2 regions of the Solibacillus kalamii genome follow, and region 2 is predicted to be linked to the other one. Evidence: predicted binding sites of a transcription regulator. Region 2 holds the regulator's gene; the other holds the start of a gene.
What was found. The regulator Rex, encoded in region 2, represses fermentation and respiration genes when NADH is low (regulators of the CRP and FNR family bind a similar motif). The targets are predictions, from matches to a motif close to TTGTGAAATATTTCACAA.

Region 1 (9,324 bases), on a different contig from region 2:
TACCTGTATCGATGTTTTGCTTTGGAAGTGGCGTATAAGTGCCGTCCGGATTATGGTTGAATTGAGAAAATACAAGGTTCCAAATTTCAAGATAGCGCTCGTTTTCCCCGCCTGTGTACATTTCTTCTTCCGGTGCACCAACGCCGTACTCTTCACCGCGGTCATAGAAGATTTCAGAGTTTGGACCTGATGGACCTTCCCCGATATCCCAGAAGTTGCCTTCCAATCGGATTAAGCGCTCTTTCGGAATCCCGATTTCATTGTGCCATACGTCATAAGCTTCCTGATCTTCCGGGTGGATTGTTACCGATAACTTTTCAGGATCGAAGCCCATCCATTTTGGATCCGTTAAAAACTCCCAAGCGTAATGAATTGATTCTTTTTTAAAGTAATCCCCAATAGAGAAGTTCCCTAACATTTCAAAGAATGTGTGGTGGCGCGCTGTTTTCCCTACGTTTTCGATGTCGTTCGTACGAATCGATTTTTGTGCGTTTGTAATGCGCGGGTTATCTGGAATGATACGTCCGTCAAAATACGGCTTTAATGTTGCCACACCTGAGTTGATCCATAAAAGCGATGGGTCATTAATTGGCACTAATGGTGCTGATGGTTCAATATGATGCCCTTTTTCTTTAAAGAAATTCAAATAAAGACGACGAATTTCAGAACCTGTCATAGTTTTTGTTGTCATGATTTTTTCCTCCTAAAATTTATTGAAGTCGATGAATTGTGGTACAGATTAATTACACCTTCACGCATATAAGCGCTTCATTTACCGGAAATTTCTATGTTCCGCAAAATGAAAACAAAAAAAGCCTCCATCCCGGTAAAGGGACGAAGACTATTATCTCGTGGTACCACCCTAATTTATAATGCGCTGTGCATTATATCTCAAGTGCTTGTAACGTAAGCAAACGGCAGTGGTTAGCTGCACTCTGGAGTAGCTTTCAGTATTTGTTCGGGGAGATTTTTTCAGCCGGGAAATCTCTTTCTGTTCACGAAGTCCATACGTACTTGTTCCATCATCGTTTTCATTTTATTATGCTCTTCATTATAAAAAATAGACATCGTGCTGTCAATTGGCATTCCTTAATAATTAAAACGTTTTTTCGTCAGTAAAATTAATAGGATGGCCGGCACGGTACAAATGATCATTCCCAAGAATGCCAAACCTGGCTCGATTTCATAAAGTGCACCACCTAAAAGTGTAAGAATCGCTGCACTTAAACTCATTGCAAGTGCAGAATAAATCCCCTGTGCATTTGGGATCTGCTCTTGAGGTAAAGCTTTGGAAATATAGCGGATAAAGGCATAATGCGCCATCGCAAATGACAGAGCGTGTAGTGCCTGAGATAAGATAAACATCGGCATATTCGGAAATGCGTAAACTAGTATCCAACGAACACTCGAGCCAATTGCAGCAACGAGCATTAACGAAGAAGGCTTCCATTTTGTCAAAAATGTATCTGCCTTATAAAAATAAAGGATTTCAAATATTACTGCGACATTTAAAATCATTCCGATATAAAACGGATTGACATTCAGCTCCTGTAAATAAATATAGCCGTAGTTATAATACGATGCGTGTGCCCCCTGAAGCAAAATAACAACAAACAATACGATGATGAAGCTTTTTACTTCAAATAGCCCTTTCATTGAGAGCGTTTTACCTTCCTCTTTTACCGGCACTAAACTCAATACTTGAGGTGCAGGCATAAATTGAATGATGAGTAATGCGGCCAATCCTACAATCATCATCCATAAAATCATTTGCTCCCCGTACATCCCGCTAATCATACTAATGATCAATACAGCGACAACAAACCCGAAAGATCCAAATGAACGTGCTTTTCCATAATGGATGGATCCATGTTGCATTAATGTGGAAGCACTGCTCTCAACAGCCGGTAGTAATGCCGGGTAAAAGGCGCTGAACAGCAATGTCATTAAAAACAGGCCGCCAAATGAATTAATCGGTATGTATAGCAGTGTCACAACTAATGAACTTGCAGTAAAAAAGATCAGCACATTTTTGTTGCTCATCACTTTTGAAACAAACGGAAAAATAAACATCGTTGAAAGGGCCCTTGCAACCAGCCCAAAACCCATTATTATGCTCGCTTCCGAAACCGTAAGCTCTTTATCATTAATAAGCCAACCCGTCCAATATGGCAGGAAAATCCCCCACGTAATAAAGAACATAAAGAAATTTTTCGCGAGCCAACGCTGATTATTCATAATCTTCATCCTTTTTTCAAATTTATTAAGTTGAATATTAACATGAGAAATACTACAATAATGTGAGAAATCTCATATTTTATTGGAAGGAGTTGCTCTATAATTTGAGAAAGTTACCAATAGATGAAAGTCTCCCCTATATCGAACAATACCCGATTTCCCAATTTTTTTCGTTTGACATTGTGCCATATATCAATGTGTACGAATTCGACAAAGGGGAATTTATTTTCCATGAGCATTCTTTCCCCGACTATTTATATTACATGGTTGAAGGGAAAGCTAAATTATATATTACCCATAAAAACGGGAAAATTTCGCTCATCGATTTTATTACCGCCCCCACGTTTATGGGGGAAATGGAGCTGCTAAACGCTGAACGCTATTCAAAAGGCATTCAAACTTTGTCAAAGTCGGTATGTTTTGCGATTGCGATTCAGGAAGTGAAGGAAAAATTATTGGCAGATCCTGTTTTCCTAAAAATGCTCTGTCTATTTTTAAGTCATAAAGCAACAACAGCAACAACAAAATATACGCAAAATCAGGCCTATCCTCTGGAAAACCGGTTAGCTTCATTCATTTTACTATCATCGGATCAACAATTCTATAAAGAAAAACATACTGAAGTCTGTGATTACTTAGGTGTATCATATCGCCACCTGCTTTTTGTTCTTGCACAATTCAGCGAGGCGGGCTATATCACGAAGCAAAATCGGGGTTATATTCTGACAAATCGGTCTGAACTGGAAAAACTCGCAGCAGAAATTTCGTATTAAAAAAAGACTGCGCTAAATATATTTTTAGCACAGTCTCTTGAATACTGAATGATATTAAATAAACATACCGGCAATTGCAGCTGATAATAATGATGCCAATGTTCCTGCAGCAACTGCTTTAATCGCAAGCTGTGCAATCATTGGACGTTTATCCGGCGCCATACCACCTAAACCACCGATTAAAATACCCATTGAACTTAAGTTTGCGAAACCACAAAGCGCAAACGAAATAATGATGGCTGTTTTGTCTGAAAGCTCGCCGATAACCGGACCGAAGTTAGAGTAGGCAACAAATTCATTTAAGATTAATTTTTGACCGATAAATGAACCTGCACGTACTGCTTCATCCCAAGGAACACCGATTAAAAATGCCAGTGGAGCAAATACATAACCTAATAAACCTTCAAGTGTTACATTTTCAAAGCCGAATAATCCTGTGATACCGCCTAAAATACCGTTTAATAAGGCAATTAATGCGATGAAACTTAATAGCATTGCTCCAACGTTTACTGCTAATTTCAAACCGTCAGATGCACCAACAGCCGCTGCATCAATAACGTTTGTTGCTTCAGAGTTACGCTCTAATTTAAAGTCATCTTCATTTACTTCTTCTGTTTCAGGAATCATTAATTTTGCCATTACCAATCCTGCTGGTGCAGCCATGAAGCTTGCCGCCAATAAGTATTCAAGCGGAACACCTAATAAAGAATAACCGATTAAAACTGAACCCGAAACCGATGCAAGTCCACCTGTCATAACCGCGAACATTTGTGATCTTGTCATTTTATTTAAAAATGGACGAATAACAAGCGGAGCTTCTGTTTGTCCAACGAAAATATTAGCAGCAGCATTCACTGATTCCGCTTTTGTCGTACCTAATACTTTTGATAAGAAACCACCGATAATCTTAATGACAAATTGCATAATCCCTAAGTAATAAAGGACAGAGATTAAAGATGAGAAGAAAATAATAATTGTTAATACGCTCATTGCGAATACAAATCCGACATTATCCGGATCTGCTAAACCGCCAAATACAAAGACAATCCCTTCATTGGCATAACTAACCAGCTTCTGCACACCTTCAGAAAGTTGCATAAGCTTCTCACGGCCGAAAGACCATTTTAATACGATAAATGCAAAAATCAATTGGACAATTAATCCTGAAATAATAATTCTCCATTGAATTGCTTTACGGTTATTAGATAACCCGATGGCAATCGCTACGATTCCCAGAATACCTATGATTCCCCATACGAAATCCATGTATGTGCACCTTCTCCTTTGTTTTGAAAACCTTTTCATTTTGTAATTACTGACATCCAACTTCGGACGTCATATAAGTTTTTTTCATACTAACATACCCATAGAAATAATATTAATTAATAGTTTCTTTTAAAAGTTCTGATTTTTCAGCAAAAAGTTATCATTTTTTTAGTATGCCCCGTTTTGTTTCAAACTTTTATTATATTTTAAAAACATTTTCCCTGTACACGTGAACATAAACTCATCATTTTTTAAAATTTGTCCTAAATAGTACTTTTCCATAAATTAAAAAAACTAGCCATTTCCGTTCAAACATGAACGGAAATGGCTAGTACTATTCTTCGTTGAAATCATACGGCGATATATTTGCCATACCAATTAATGGATGAATATATGGTGCTGTTTCTGCCGTTAAGTGATTTGGCAGGGATTCCCCGATCTTATGTGAAGCCGAAACATTCAAGAGACCGAGCTGCTCTGATGAAGGAATTTGTTTCACTTCACTTACAGACGCCTTTTTCTCTTCCAATTCCGGTGTCGCTTCCATCTTTTCTTCAGCAATAAATTCTGAATTTAAACGTGCCTTCAATGTTGTCAAGCGTGTTAAATCATCTGTTTTTGCTAAACCGCTCGCCAGTACATCCGGCTCACCACATAATATTAAAAAGTTTTTAGCACGTGTAATACCCGTATACAGTAAATTTCTACGAAGCATTTTCGAATAGCCGCGAACAATCGGCATAATGACCGTTTGAAATTCAGAGCCTTGCGATTTATGGATCGAACAGCAATAGGCCAATGTAATCTGATTTAAATCAGCACGCTGATATGTTACTTCGATCCCATCATAGCTGACGATAAGTAAATCCTGCTTTTCCACTGTTTCCTTTGCACGGATAATGGAAATCACTTCTCCCATATCCCCGTTGAATACATTATTATCCGGCTGATTCACTAGCTGCAGCACTTTGTCCCCTATACGATAAATCGTATCACCAAAAACAAGTTCTTTTCTCGTCCCATCATTCGGATTGACGAGCTGCTGAATTTCTTTATTTAAATTATCGATGCCTGCAGGTCCTTTGTACATTGGCGCCAATACTTGAATATCTCGAATTGCCTGTCCCTTCGCAAGTGCACCTTTTACAACCTGTGTGACAACACTCGTTACTTGTGCGGCTCCAGCTTGTATAAACGAGCGGTCCGTTGTTTTTGCAGTCAACGTATCCGGAACTTTGCCTTTTTTGATTTGGTGGGCCATCTCGATAATTGTAGACCCTTCCGCTTGACGGTATATATCCGTTAATTCGACAGTCGGAATTTGTTTGGATGCAAGCAAATCCTTTAAGACTTGCCCTGGACCGACAGGCGGTAACTGATCTTGATCCCCTACAAAAACTACTTGAACATCTTCATGCAGTGCTTTTAACAGTTGATGTGCCAGCCATGTATCAACCATCGACATCTCATCGATAATAATGAGACGACCTACGACTTCACGCTCTGTTTCTTCATCCTTTTCCTGACCATTAAAGCCTAACAGCCTGTGTATTGTCATAGCAGGTAAGCCTGTCGATTCCGCCAGTCTTTTCGCTGCACGTCCTGTTGGGGCTGCAAGGACAATAGGAAACGGTTCCTCTTTTTCAGCATATGTTTTTGGATTTAATGATAACCCGTGAAGTTCCGCATATACTTCCACCAAACCTCGTACAACGGTTGTTTTTCCCGTGCCGGGTCCTCCTGTTAAAATCATGACGGCAGAATTGATCGCCGTTTCAATCGCCTGTGCCTGTGTTGGCGCATACGTCACATCATATTGTTCTTCAATATCGCCAATCGCTTTTCGGATTTCATCTTTCGTAAAACTTTCGGCTGTTTTGTTTTTTTCTTTCAGTTCATTGATCTTACTTGCAATACCTACTTCACTAAAATAGAGTGACGGTAAGTACATGCGTGTTTCCTCACCGCAAATTTTCGATTCCTCACGCATATCGATTGCCGCTTTCGAAATCGCTTCATACGGGATTTCGATGCGCTGACTTTGTTCAAGCATATCTTTAACCATTGGAAGCACCATTTCCGCATCCAAATAAACATGTCCTTCTGATAACGCGGCATTTGTCAGTACATGGAAAATGGCAGCCTTTATTCGATCCGGGTGATTTCCCGTAATACCCAGCTTCGCACCAAGTTCATCGGCACGTATAAAACCGACCCCTTCCACTTCCTCGATTAAACGGTAAGGGTTTTCTGTCAGTAACTGAATTGTTTCTTCCCGATAAGCCTGGTAAATTTTCATCCCAAGCTGTGGCCCAAAGCCCCAATCATTCAGCCGCACCATCACCCGTTCCAGTCCAAGGTTTTCCTCGATCGTTTGGCGAATATGTAACTTTTTTTCAGCTGATAACCGGGGAACAGCATCGAGTGCAGACGGATCCTCCAGTATTTTCGTAAGAGCATCCATACCGAGCTTTTCCACAATTGTCTCTGCCGTTTTTCTGCCCACACCTGAAAATAGGTCACTTGATAAATAATGGACGATTCCTTGCTCGGTTGTCGGCACTTCTTTTTCAAATGTATCAATTTGAAATTGCATCCCGTATTTCGGATGACTTTTTAACTGCCCTGTAAAGCGGTATTGTTCATCATTGACTAATTGCGGGAAGTAGCCAACAATGATGATTTCTTTTTCGTCATACTGAATATTTGTTTCTTGAATTTTGACACGAACAATGGAGTACATATTCGTTGCATTATGAAAAATTGTTACAATCGGTCGACCTAAAATAAAGAGCTTATTTACGTCAAACAAATTTAGATTTTCCGCCATTTCCATGCCACGCTTTCTAATAAATTGTAAGCCCATTTTATCATACCGATTAAAGCATGTCCTACAATAATGCAAACAAGCCATTACGTCTGATTTTTCTATTAATTTAGTACACTAAAATGTTATGATGATAATAGAATGTTAGAGAAAGTAGTGACGAACATGAATTTTAGACCTTGTATTGACTTACACGATGGAGAAGTAAAGCAAATTGTCGGAAGCACACTTGGCTACGAAAATAAAGAAGTGGTTGAAAATTTCACTTCTGACCAAGGCGCCTCGTATTACGCTTCATTATTTCTGCAAAACAAACTGACGGGCGGACATGTCATCATGCTTGGTCCCGGTAATGAAGAAGCGGCAATTTCTGCTTTACAAACTTACCCGAACGGTCTTCAAATAGGCGGCGGTATTACGGCCAACAACGCACAAAAATATATTGATGCTGGTGCTTCACATGTAATTGTGACATCATATATTTTCCATGACGGCCAGCTCGATATGGACCGGCTGGAACAATTAGTCAAAAAAATCGGTAAAGAAAAACTTGTCCTGGATCTGAGCTGTCGGAAACGTGACGGTAAATGGTATGTTGTAACTGACAAATGGACAAAATTCAGCGACTTTGAAGTTAATGCGCAGTCAATTAAAGAAATTGAAGAATATTGTGACGAGCTGCTCATCCATGCGGTTGATGTAGAGGGAAAACGCAGTGGTATGCAGGAGGATTTAGTACGTGACTTGGCAGAATGGACATCAATTCCGACAACGTATGCTGGCGGTGTGCGTTCAATTGACGATCTGAAAAAGTTCGAATCACTTTCAAATGGAAAATTGCACGTTACAATCGGCAGCGCCCTTTCCATTTTCGGCGGTGACCTCGACTTCCAAACAGTAGTGAACTATTGCGAAGGTATTGAATAGCCTAAACTTTAATTACGAATGCTGAAGATGAAGATTTTTCAATGAATACGGTAAGAAACGGATATTTTTAACAACAAACACCCATTTTTCTCAGAGAAAAATGGGTGTTTGTATTACATATTGAACATAAGACGTTTCGCGATCATCTGGAACTCTTCCGGACCGATACCCGGTGCAAACTCTTCCGGCAATTCATCTAAATCCGGCATTTTTGCACCTTTTGGCGTGCCCTCTTCAACAATGAGCGGTGCATTCGTTGTCGGATGTGTCCCTTTCCATATTTTATTAATATCCTGGTAATCCCCTACGTAATTCCACGTAAACAATACATTTCCATAACCACGTTCTTCGTATTTTCTTGCGTGGTCAAATACATGATTGTCAAGGCTAGGAATTGGAACCATTCGAGTTACATCCACACCTGTCGCCATTTCCAGTGCTTTTGCATAGGCAACAACATGTGTCCCGCCGCGCACCAGTAAATAGCCGATCATTTCACGGGCTGTCGGATGATCCGTCATCTCATATACCCGCATTTTATGTGTCCGCGCGCCACACTCCAAGAAGAAATTATGCAGTAAATCGAGCACTAAATTCCCGCTGGTAAACACATATTCCCCATTCCATGGCTTACCCATCGAATCAACAGGTAAAGCTGTCTGTGCAGAAGCGATAAAGCTTTGCGTATTGCGCATATTTTTGGCGTTCATCATCGGTGCCAGATTCGGGTTTCCGGAAAACGTCGTATCTTTGCTGAGTAAATTGATTGTCGTCGCTACGAGCTCCACATGTCCAAACTCTTCTGCTGTAATACTCGCAACTAAATCATAAAATGGCTTTAATTTCTTTTTACCTCGGAAATTGAATGACTGATACATATAGTTATTCAAAGTCGACATTTCGCCAAACTTACCGCCTAGTAATTCCTGTACTGCACTTGCAGCATTTGCGTCTCCATATTCAACCTGTGGTAAATCAATAAGTAATCGATTGACGCGTTGAAACAATAAAGCACCCCCTAATTGTCATTGTAAGCTTATGACGATTAGGGAGTGCGTAGACCACATTCATTTTATTTTTTTAAAAACGGCATGATCGAGACTATTTTATCGATACGAATATAGAACGGTGTCTGGCAAACATCAAGCACAATATAGTCCGGACAGATTGCTGCCAATATCCCTTGCTGAACACGATTCCCTTCTTGCTGGACGGCAACCATTTGCCCTAAATAATTTTGGATCGCTTCAAGCCAGTACGCGTTCGGATATGCGTTCATTTGAACCAAAAAAT
Region 2 (9,324 bases):
CCAGGAAGATGCGTTAGTAATGTGGGTGAATTTATAATGGATAACTATATATTAGCAATTGAAACAAGTTGTGATGAAACAGCAGCGGCCATCATTAAAAATGGCACGGAGATTATTTCGAATGTAGTATCATCGCAAATTGAGAGTCATAAGCGTTTTGGCGGGGTTGTCCCGGAAATTGCATCACGTCATCATGTTGAACAAATGACGATTGTTTTAGAAGAAGCATTAAAACAGGCAAATATGGAACCGAAAGATTTAACCGCTGTTGCCGTAACAGAAGGGCCGGGGTTAGTCGGTGCATTGTTAATCGGTATTAATGCGGCTAAGGCTTTCGCTTTTGTACACGGATTGCCATTGATCGGGACACATCATATTGCCGGGCATATTTATGCGAACAATCTAGTACAGCCAATGGAATTTCCGCTGTTGGCACTCGTTGTATCAGGTGGACATACAGAGCTTGTCCTAATGCGTGAACATGGTTCTTTTGAAGTTATTGGTGAAACACGTGATGATGCGGCAGGTGAAGCATATGACAAAGTAGCCCGTGTCTTGAATATGCCATATCCAGGTGGTCCTCATATTGATCGTCTTGCCCATGAAGCAACAGAAGCCGTACCTTTCCCTCGTGTATGGTTGGAGGAGGATTCATACGACTTTAGCTTCAGTGGCTTAAAATCTGCAGTGATTAACTATAAACATAATATGGATCAGCGCGGTGAAGAAATTATTGCCGAGCATGTTGCAAAAGGCTTCCAAGACAGTGTAGTGGAAGTATTGACGGGTAAAACAGTACGAGCAGCACGTGAGTTTCAGGTAAAACAAGTAATTGCAGCTGGCGGTGTATCAGCGAATAAAGGATTACGGACAGCATTGGAACAAGCGTTTAAAGAAGAAGGTATTCCATTTTATGTGCCACCTTTAAAATTATGTACAGATAATGCTGCAATGATTGGTGCAGCTGCGTATGAAATGTATGAAGCAGGGATTCGTGGGAATTTAGCAATGAATGGGCGACCTGGCATGGAGCTCATGAGCTGGAAATAGGGTATAGAAGCATGGTGAAAGGATGTAGCAGTACATCCTTTCACCATGCTTTTTTTTATAGAAAAAATAACGATCATTTAATTTGTTTTCTTTCAATAATATAAAAAAGTCGAATCTAGTAATTTATGATGGATAAATCTCATTTATAACAAGTTTTTATTGACTGTTCAACTTTTCTGAAAATTATCCACAGATAAAGTTAAATACCCACAAAAAAACTTGCGAACATGCGTACTTATACACAAAGTGTGAATAACTTGTGGGTAACATGTGACTTATCTATATATAGTAGTGTCTTTTTCACACAGCAATGTGCATAACTTTGATTTTAAATGTGGATAATGTGGAAAACTATGTTGATATGTTGATATTACTAGATTTATATTGTGAATAAAATTGTGGAGAAATTTGTTGAAATTTGGCGTATTGACCTATATATATGATTATTATGTAGATTGGATGATAGAAAGGGTTAATATTATACAATAGCAATAAATAAACATAAATTTTTGGAGAAACAAGCTTTTCGTCTGCCTCTAAAAAAAGAGTGCCCATATGTTGATGGACACTCCAAAATTATAGCTGTTCGAGCTCTTCGTTTAGTTCAAGCCATTCCATTTCAAATGTTTCATGCTGTTCTTTCAAATCATTCAGCTCAGATTGAATCGATAATGTCTTTTCATGATCTGAAAAAATGGCAGGATCACAAAGTTGTTCCTCAAAGACGGCGATTTTTTCATCTAAAGCCCCCATCTGCTTTTCAATATCCTCAATAGCACGCCGAATTTGACGTTCTCTTTTTTTCGCGTCCTTATCAATCATCGATGTAGACTTTGTTTGAGCGGTCGATTCAGTCGTATTTTTTTCAATGGCTGCGGCTTTCATTGCAGCTAATTCTTCAAGTTCCTCTTTCTTTTCAACATAATAATCATAGTCACCTAAATATTCGAACGAACCCGTACTTGATAGTTCAACAACTTTAGTGGCAATACGATTAATGAAATAACGGTCATGTGAAACGAATAGCAACGTTCCAGGATAATCAATTAAAGCATTTTCCAATATTTCTTTACTATCCAAGTCTAAATGGTTCGTCGGCTCATCAAGTACTAGGAAATTTGATTTTTGCATCATTAATTTTGCAAGTGCAAGACGCGCTTTTTCTCCACCAGATAGGGAGTTCACTGATTTTGACACATCATCCCCGCTAAAAAGGAAGCGGCCTAAGATGTTGCGGATATCCTTTTCATTTAATAACGGCCATTCATCCCAAAGTTCATTAAGAACAGATTTATTTGAATGAAGTTTCGCCTGTTCCTGGTCATAGTAGCCAATTTGCACATTCGTACCGTAACGGATATCTCCGGCAAGTGCCTCGATATCTTGAACGATTGTTTTCAATAAAGTAGATTTCCCAACACCGTTTGGACCGACAAGTGCAATACGGTCTTCTCTAAAGACACGCATTCCAATATTTTCGGAAATCGCCTTTTTCGTGAACCCAATTGTTAAATTATCCACCGACAGTACATCATTTCCGCTTTGGCGCTCAATAGTAAAGCCGAAGTTGGCACTTTTTTCATCGCCATCAGGAGATTCCATCCAACTAGTCTTTTCCAAAACTTTGCGACGTGACTGTGCCATCTTTGTAGTTGAAGCCCGGGCAAGGTTTTTTTGAATAAAAGTTTCGAGCTTGGCTTTTTCATCCATTTGACGTTCATACATTTTTAAATCACGTTCATAGTTCTTTGCCTTTTCATCTAGATAAGCACTGTAGTTCCCTGCATATTTCGACACTTTTGTTCTGGATACTTCATAAACGATCGACACGACCTGATCTAGGAAATAACGGTCATGCGAGACGATTAAAATAGCTCCATCATAACCTTTTAAATAGCCTTCCAGCCATGACAGTGTTTCAATATCAAGATGGTTGGTCGGTTCATCTAAAATAAGGAGGTCGGGCTTTGACAAAAGAAGCTTTGCGAGGGCCAGTCGTGTCCGTTGTCCCCCGGATAGAGAACGAATCGGCTTTTGATAATCTTCAGGGAAAAATTGCATACCATGCAAAACAGAACGGGTATCGGCTTCATACTGATAACCGCCTGCATCTTTGAAATCATGCTGCAACTGGTCATACTCTGCCATGATACGTGCATATTGTTCGCTATCTTCATAAATGGCAGGATCGGCCATTTGCTGTTCAAGTTGACGCAGCGTTTGTTCCTGGTTTTGCAAGTTTGCGAAAATTGTCATCATTTCGTCCCAAATTGAAAGTTCAGAGTCGATGCCTGCATGCTGCTCCAAATAGCCGACTTGAATATCTTTTGGAATAATAATTTCACCAGAGTCGTAGCTCATTTGTCCGGCAATTATTTTTAATAATGTGGACTTGCCGGCACCGTTTCGCCCTACTAATGCCACACGATCACGGTGCTGCACTTCTAATTTTACACCGCTTAATATTTCATCTGTAATAAAGGATTTATATAATTGATTTACTTGTAAGACAATCATTGTTTACACCTCAGTTTCTCCTATTTAGTTTAATGGATGGGAACATTGTACGCAACGATGGATACTTTACTTGTCGCTCCTTGTTTAGTAAGATTAACTTGCTTCTGCACAAAGAGTGGGGTTTATGTTAAGCGTGTCATATCGCTTGGCGACAACTACTTGATCAAATCGTGTAGGTCATCTTGACACGTTATACAGAGGCATTATTTGAAAAAGATTTCCAAATGTACATAGGAGGAGAATGTGTGAAACAAGAAGTAAAAATTCCACAAGCAACAACAAAAAGACTTCCTCTTTATTATCGATTTTTGAAAAACTTCGCAACTGAAGGTAAAAAGCGTATTTCTTCACAGGAATTAAGTGATGCGATGAAAATAGATTCTGCTACGATTCGACGTGACTTTTCTTACTTTGGGGCACTCGGTAAAAAGGGGTATGGATATGATGTCCAGTACTTACTGGAGTTTTTCCGACAAACTTTAGACCAGGACGAGGTAATGAATGTTGCATTAATAGGAGTCGGGAATCTGGGGAATGGCTTATTAAAGTATAACTTCCAAAAAAATCACAACACGCGTATCGTTGTTGCATTTGATTCGAAAGCACCGATGGAAGGAACGACGATAAGTGATATTCCAGTATTCCATCCAGATCGTTTGGAGGAAATGTATGAGGAATTTGGCGCGGAGTTAGCAATATTGACGGTATCTTCCCGCTCAGCACAAATGATGACAGACCGACTCGTTAAAATAAATGCAAAAGGTATATTAAATTTCACACCAGTACGATTATCTGTTCCTGACACGATTAAAGTGATGAACATCGATCTATCGGTAGAATTACAGGCACTTACGTATTTAGTACGAAACTCAGGTAAGTAACAAAATGTTCATTACTATAAATAGCAAATTCTAGTTAATTAATGTAAAATATACATAATAATAGAGGAGGTGGCTATAGTGATTGTACATTTAAATGCGATTACACCTGTGAGCCTAATAATCATTGGACTGATTGCTTTGCTAATATTCGGTCCCAAAAAATTGCCATCATTAGGTCGTGCAATGGGGACAACTTTACGTGAATTCCGTAGCGCTACGAAAGGCTTGACGGACGACGACGACGATTTCGATACAAAGAAAAAAGTGATTGAACATAAAGAGAACGAAAAAAACGAAGTTAAGTAAAATAAGGATGTATTGCTATGAATTCAAGAGAATTAACCGTAGTTGAACATATGGAAGAGCTTAGAAAACGCTTATTTTTTGTGGCGATTTTCTTCGTGATGGCTCTTTTCGTCGGATTCTATACGGCGAAACCGCTTATTCGATACATTCAACGCAGCGATTTAGCTGCCAGTTTTTCGATGAATGCATTTAGTCCGGCAGATCCTTTAACCGTGTATTTACAAGTCACATTTATTGTAGCTGCCGTTATTGTATCGCCAATACTGCTATACCAGCTATGGGCTTTTATAACACCTGGTTTGCATGAGGCTGAACGTAAGGCAACATTGAAATATATTCCGTATGCTTTTGCGCTGTGTATAGGGGGAATAGCCTTTGCTTATTTTGTGTTATTTCCATTTATTATGCGCTTTATGACGGAATTATCCAATGATTTGAATATTACGCAAACAATCGGTATTAATGAATTCTTCTCATTTTTAATTAAGTTAATAGTGCCTTTTGCGGTGCTATTTCAATTGCCTGTTTTAACGCTGTTTCTTTCACGTCTCGGAATTATTAACCCGAAACTCATGGTGAAATTCCGAAAATATGCGTATTTTGTATTAATCGTGATTTCGGTATTGCTGGCGCCGCCTGATTTAGTATCGAATATCATTATTGCAATACCACTATTTATTTTATATGAAGTAAGTATTGTCATTGCACGTCTTGGTTATCGAAAATATGAAGTGGCTGAAAAAGAGCGGATTTTAGCAGAAGAGGAACGAGGGCGTGAGCTGCAGGTAGAAGAGCTACTCGAAATGCAGCGTCGGCAAATGGAGCAGATGAATAACAGTTAATGGTAACGCTATCGAATTTGGTAGCGTTTTTTTTATTTCCTTTAAAGAAGGTTATATAAAAAACCCGCTATGTAAAATAGCGGGTAAAAGTTATATTTGAAACTTATCGGCATTCATTTGGATAAATGTGACGAAACCATTTAATAAAATATGCGCGATAATCGGTGTGAGAAGGCGCTTTGTTTTATGATATAAAAATGCGAAGATCATACCGCAAATTGTATACAGTAAAATATGCGTAAAATCCATATGAATCGCAGCAAATACAATTGCACTAATAATGCTCGCAATCCAGAAATTATAGTTTTGTATAATTGAACCGAAAATTACACGACGGAATACAAGCTCTTCCAAGATTGGTCCTAATAAGACAGTCGCAATGATCATAACCGGCGCCACCTTTGTGACACTCATAATGGCTTCGGTATTTTCCGATCCCATATCAATTCCTAAAGCAAGTTCAATGTATGCGCCGATTGTCTGCCCTAAAAAGACAAGGAAGAAACCGATGATACCCCATCCAATAGAAGCACCAATTGATGCCTTTTCCCCTTTAAATACATCCCAAAATTGCTTATTGCGGGAGATTAATATAAAACTCACAATAAAGGCAACCGCAAATGAAATAGTTGACCACCAAGCAGATAATTTTATAAGTTGATCCTGCTCAGACATACCAGAAAATAGTTGTAAAAGGGAATCTTTTAAGCCTGGGATGAATATAAGTAATAAGACTGATAACTGACAGATGATATAAGTTATTAACACATAAAATGCGGTCTTCTGCGTTTTGAACTTATCTGATGAACGGGAAGTCACGGATGAAAAACCTTCTTTCTCTTACTGACTAGTAGAATTACACATCCCAAAAAAGTATGTGGAATGCTGTACCTTCTATTATAGAGTTTAATATGGGCTATTATGATAGCCCACTGTTATACATTTAACATTATTGTAGAGGAATTTGCCAATAAATCAAAATTTTTTAGTGCACATACTTGCAAAAAAATATGGAATTCATTAAACTAATAAATGTGTTAGCACTCGACAAATGAGAGTGCTAAAAATAGAAAATTTCTTAGGAGGTTGTTTCAATTGTTAAGACCATTAGGAGATCGCATCATTATCGAACTTGTTGAGGTAGAGGAAAAAACTGCATTTGGTATTGTTTTACCCGACTCAGCAAAAGAAAAACCACAAACTGGTAAAGTAGTGGCAGTAGGTACAGGTCGTGTTCTTGACAACGGCACTCGTCTTGAGCTTGACGTAAAAGAAGGCGACGAAATTATCTTCTCTAAATTCTCTGGTACGGAAGTGAAGTACGACGGCGTAGAATATTTAATCCTGCGTGAGAGCGATGTACTTGCAATTGTCGGATAATTACAAAATCAAAAGAAAATTGCAGCTAGTTATACATACTAAGCATTGCTAGCTGCACATCTTCATAAACAATAAATCAAAAAAATAGATCGTAAAATTTAGGAGGAAAATGAATTATGGCAAAAGATATTAAGTTTTCAGAAGAAGCACGTTCATTAATGGCATCTGGTGTAGATAAATTAGCTAACGCTGTAAAAGTAACTTTAGGACCTAAAGGACGTAACGTTGTTTTAGAGAAAAAATTCGGTTCTCCCCTTATTACAAATGACGGTGTATCCATCGCAAAAGAAATTGAGTTAGAAAACGCATATGAAAATATGGGGGCAAAATTAGTAGCGGAAGTAGCTTCTAAGACGAATGAAATCGCAGGTGATGGTACAACAACTGCAACAGTACTGGCACAAGCTATGATTCGTGAAGGACTTAAAAACGTAACAGCTGGTGCTAACCCAGTAGGTATTCGTAAAGGTATGGATAAAGCGGTTGCTGCTGCATTAACAGAGCTTCAGGCAATTGCACGTCCAGTTGAAAATAAAGAATCTATCGCACAAGTAGCGGCAATTTCTTCGGCTGATGAAGAAATCGGTCAATACATTGCGGATGCGATGGAGCGCGTAGGAAACGACGGCGTTATTACAATTGAAGAATCAAAAGGTTTTACAACAGAATTAGATGTAGTAGAAGGTATGCAATTTGACCGTGGTTATGCATCACACTATATGGTAACAGATACGGATAAAATGGAAGCAGTACTTGATAATCCATTCGTTTTAATTACAGACAAAAAAATCTCAAACATTCAGGAGATTTTACCAGTATTAGAACAAGTGGTTCAACAAGGTCGTCCAATTTTAATTATTGCTGAAGATGTTGAAGGTGAAGCACTTGCAACATTGGTAGTAAATAAATTACGTGGTACATTCAATGCTGTAGCAGTAAAAGCTCCAGGCTTCGGTGACCGTCGTAAAGCAATGTTAGAGGATATTGCAGTATTAACTGGGGGTCAAGTAATTACACAAGATCTTGGCTTAGATTTAAAATCAGCTGATTTATCAACTTTAGGTCGTGCTGCTAAAGTTATCGTATCAAAAGATAACACAACAATCGTTGAAGGTGCTGGTAACACTGATGCAGTAGCTGGTCGTGTAAACCAAATCCGTGCACAACTTGCTGAAACAACTTCTGAATTTGATAAAGAAAAATTACAAGAGCGCTTAGCAAAATTAGCTGGCGGTGTTGCAGTTATTAAAGTTGGTGCTGCAACAGAAACAGAATTAAAAGAGCGCAAATTACGTATTGAAGACGCATTGAACTCAACTCGTGCAGCAGTAGAAGAAGGTATCGTATCAGGTGGTGGTACAGCACTTCTAAATGTTTATGCGGCAGTTGAAAGAGTATTGGATCAAGTAGAAGGCGATGTAGCAACAGGTGTACGTATTATTTTACGTGCTTTAGAAGAACCAGTTCGTCAAATTGCTGAAAACGCTGGTTTAGAAGGTTCAATTATCGTTGACCGTTTAAAACGTGAAGAAGTAGGTATTGGCTTCAATGCGGCAACAGGCGAGTGGGTAAACATGGTTGATGCAGGCGTAGTTGACCCAGCGAAAGTGACACGTTCAGCATTACAAAATGCAGCGTCAGTAGCTTCTCTATTCTTAACAACAGAAGCAGTAGTTGCAGATATTCCAGAACCAGCAGGCAGCGGTATGCCGGACATGGGTGGCATGGGTATGCCAGGAATGATGTAATTCCAATAAGAATCCGACATATTTATAAAAATCGATTGTTTTGTTCTTTGCAAAGCAATCGATTTTTTATTGTTTTGTATTTTAATAATTGATAAATTATAATGTAGAAATGTTCCAAAATAAGGGGGAATTGGATGAAAAAGTTTTCGGTTTTACTTGCACTTGTGCTCGTTTTACAACTCGTTTTACCATTCACAAATATAGTGCAGGCAGAAGATGAAAGTAAGTCGTTTCATTATGTAGCGCTTGGTGACTCACTGGCAGCGGGAATGAATGAAAACGGTGAAATTGGTTTTGGTTATGCAGACTTACTTGCTAAACAGTACCAAGATCAGAAAAGCCAGATTGTATTCAATAAAGGTTTTTCTTATCCAGGTTATACAACAGTCGACGTTTTAAAGGGTATTGAAGAAAATGTCACTAAACCTATTTACGATTTAAATGGTGTTTCGCAAAAATCAGTAGCAATCCAGGAAGCGATTCATCAGGCAGACCTGATTACATTAAGTGTTGGAGCAAATGATATTTTAAAGAATGTAAATCGCTCTGAAACGGGTGAGTTTAGTTTTGATACAGCAGGTGTTATTAAGAGCATTCAGG

Region 1: a site for Rex is predicted at 2,299-2,316, ahead of yeiL (transcriptional regulator YeiL). Genes of this name have one in related genera too.

The regions. Positions count from the first base shown of each region.
Region 1 covers NZ_NHNT01000002.1:254,373-263,696, reverse strand. The annotation lists gene alaS (alanine--tRNA ligase) at 1-691, opposite strand, end outside; T-box leader at 828-1,035, opposite strand; gene CBM15_RS04910 (MFS transporter) at 1,090-2,238, opposite strand; gene yeiL (transcriptional regulator YeiL) at 2,343-3,011, shown strand; gene CBM15_RS04900 (NupC/NupG family nucleoside CNT transporter) at 3,066-4,277, opposite strand; gene recD2 (SF1B family DNA helicase RecD2) at 4,612-7,107, opposite strand; gene hisA (phosphoribosylformimino-5-aminoimidazole carboxamide ribotide isomerase) at 7,270-8,031, shown strand; gene CBM15_RS04885 (manganese catalase family protein) at 8,145-9,038, opposite strand; gene CBM15_RS04880 (YuzF family protein) at 9,104-9,310, opposite strand.
Region 2 covers NZ_NHNT01000018.1:3,651-12,974, forward strand. The annotation lists gene rimI (ribosomal protein S18-alanine N-acetyltransferase) at 1-37, shown strand, start outside; gene tsaD (tRNA (adenosine(37)-N6)-threonylcarbamoyltransferase complex transferase subunit TsaD) at 37-1,050, shown strand; gene CBM15_RS18320 (ABC-F family ATP-binding cassette domain-containing protein) at 1,627-3,567, opposite strand; gene CBM15_RS18325 (redox-sensing transcriptional repressor Rex) at 3,813-4,448, shown strand; gene tatA (twin-arginine translocase TatA/TatE family subunit) at 4,527-4,754, shown strand; gene tatC (twin-arginine translocase subunit TatC) at 4,772-5,596, shown strand; gene CBM15_RS18340 (CPBP family intramembrane glutamic endopeptidase) at 5,687-6,415, opposite strand; gene groES (co-chaperone GroES) at 6,692-6,976, shown strand; gene groL (chaperonin GroEL) at 7,093-8,724, shown strand; gene CBM15_RS18355 (S-layer homology domain-containing protein) at 8,859-9,324, shown strand, end outside.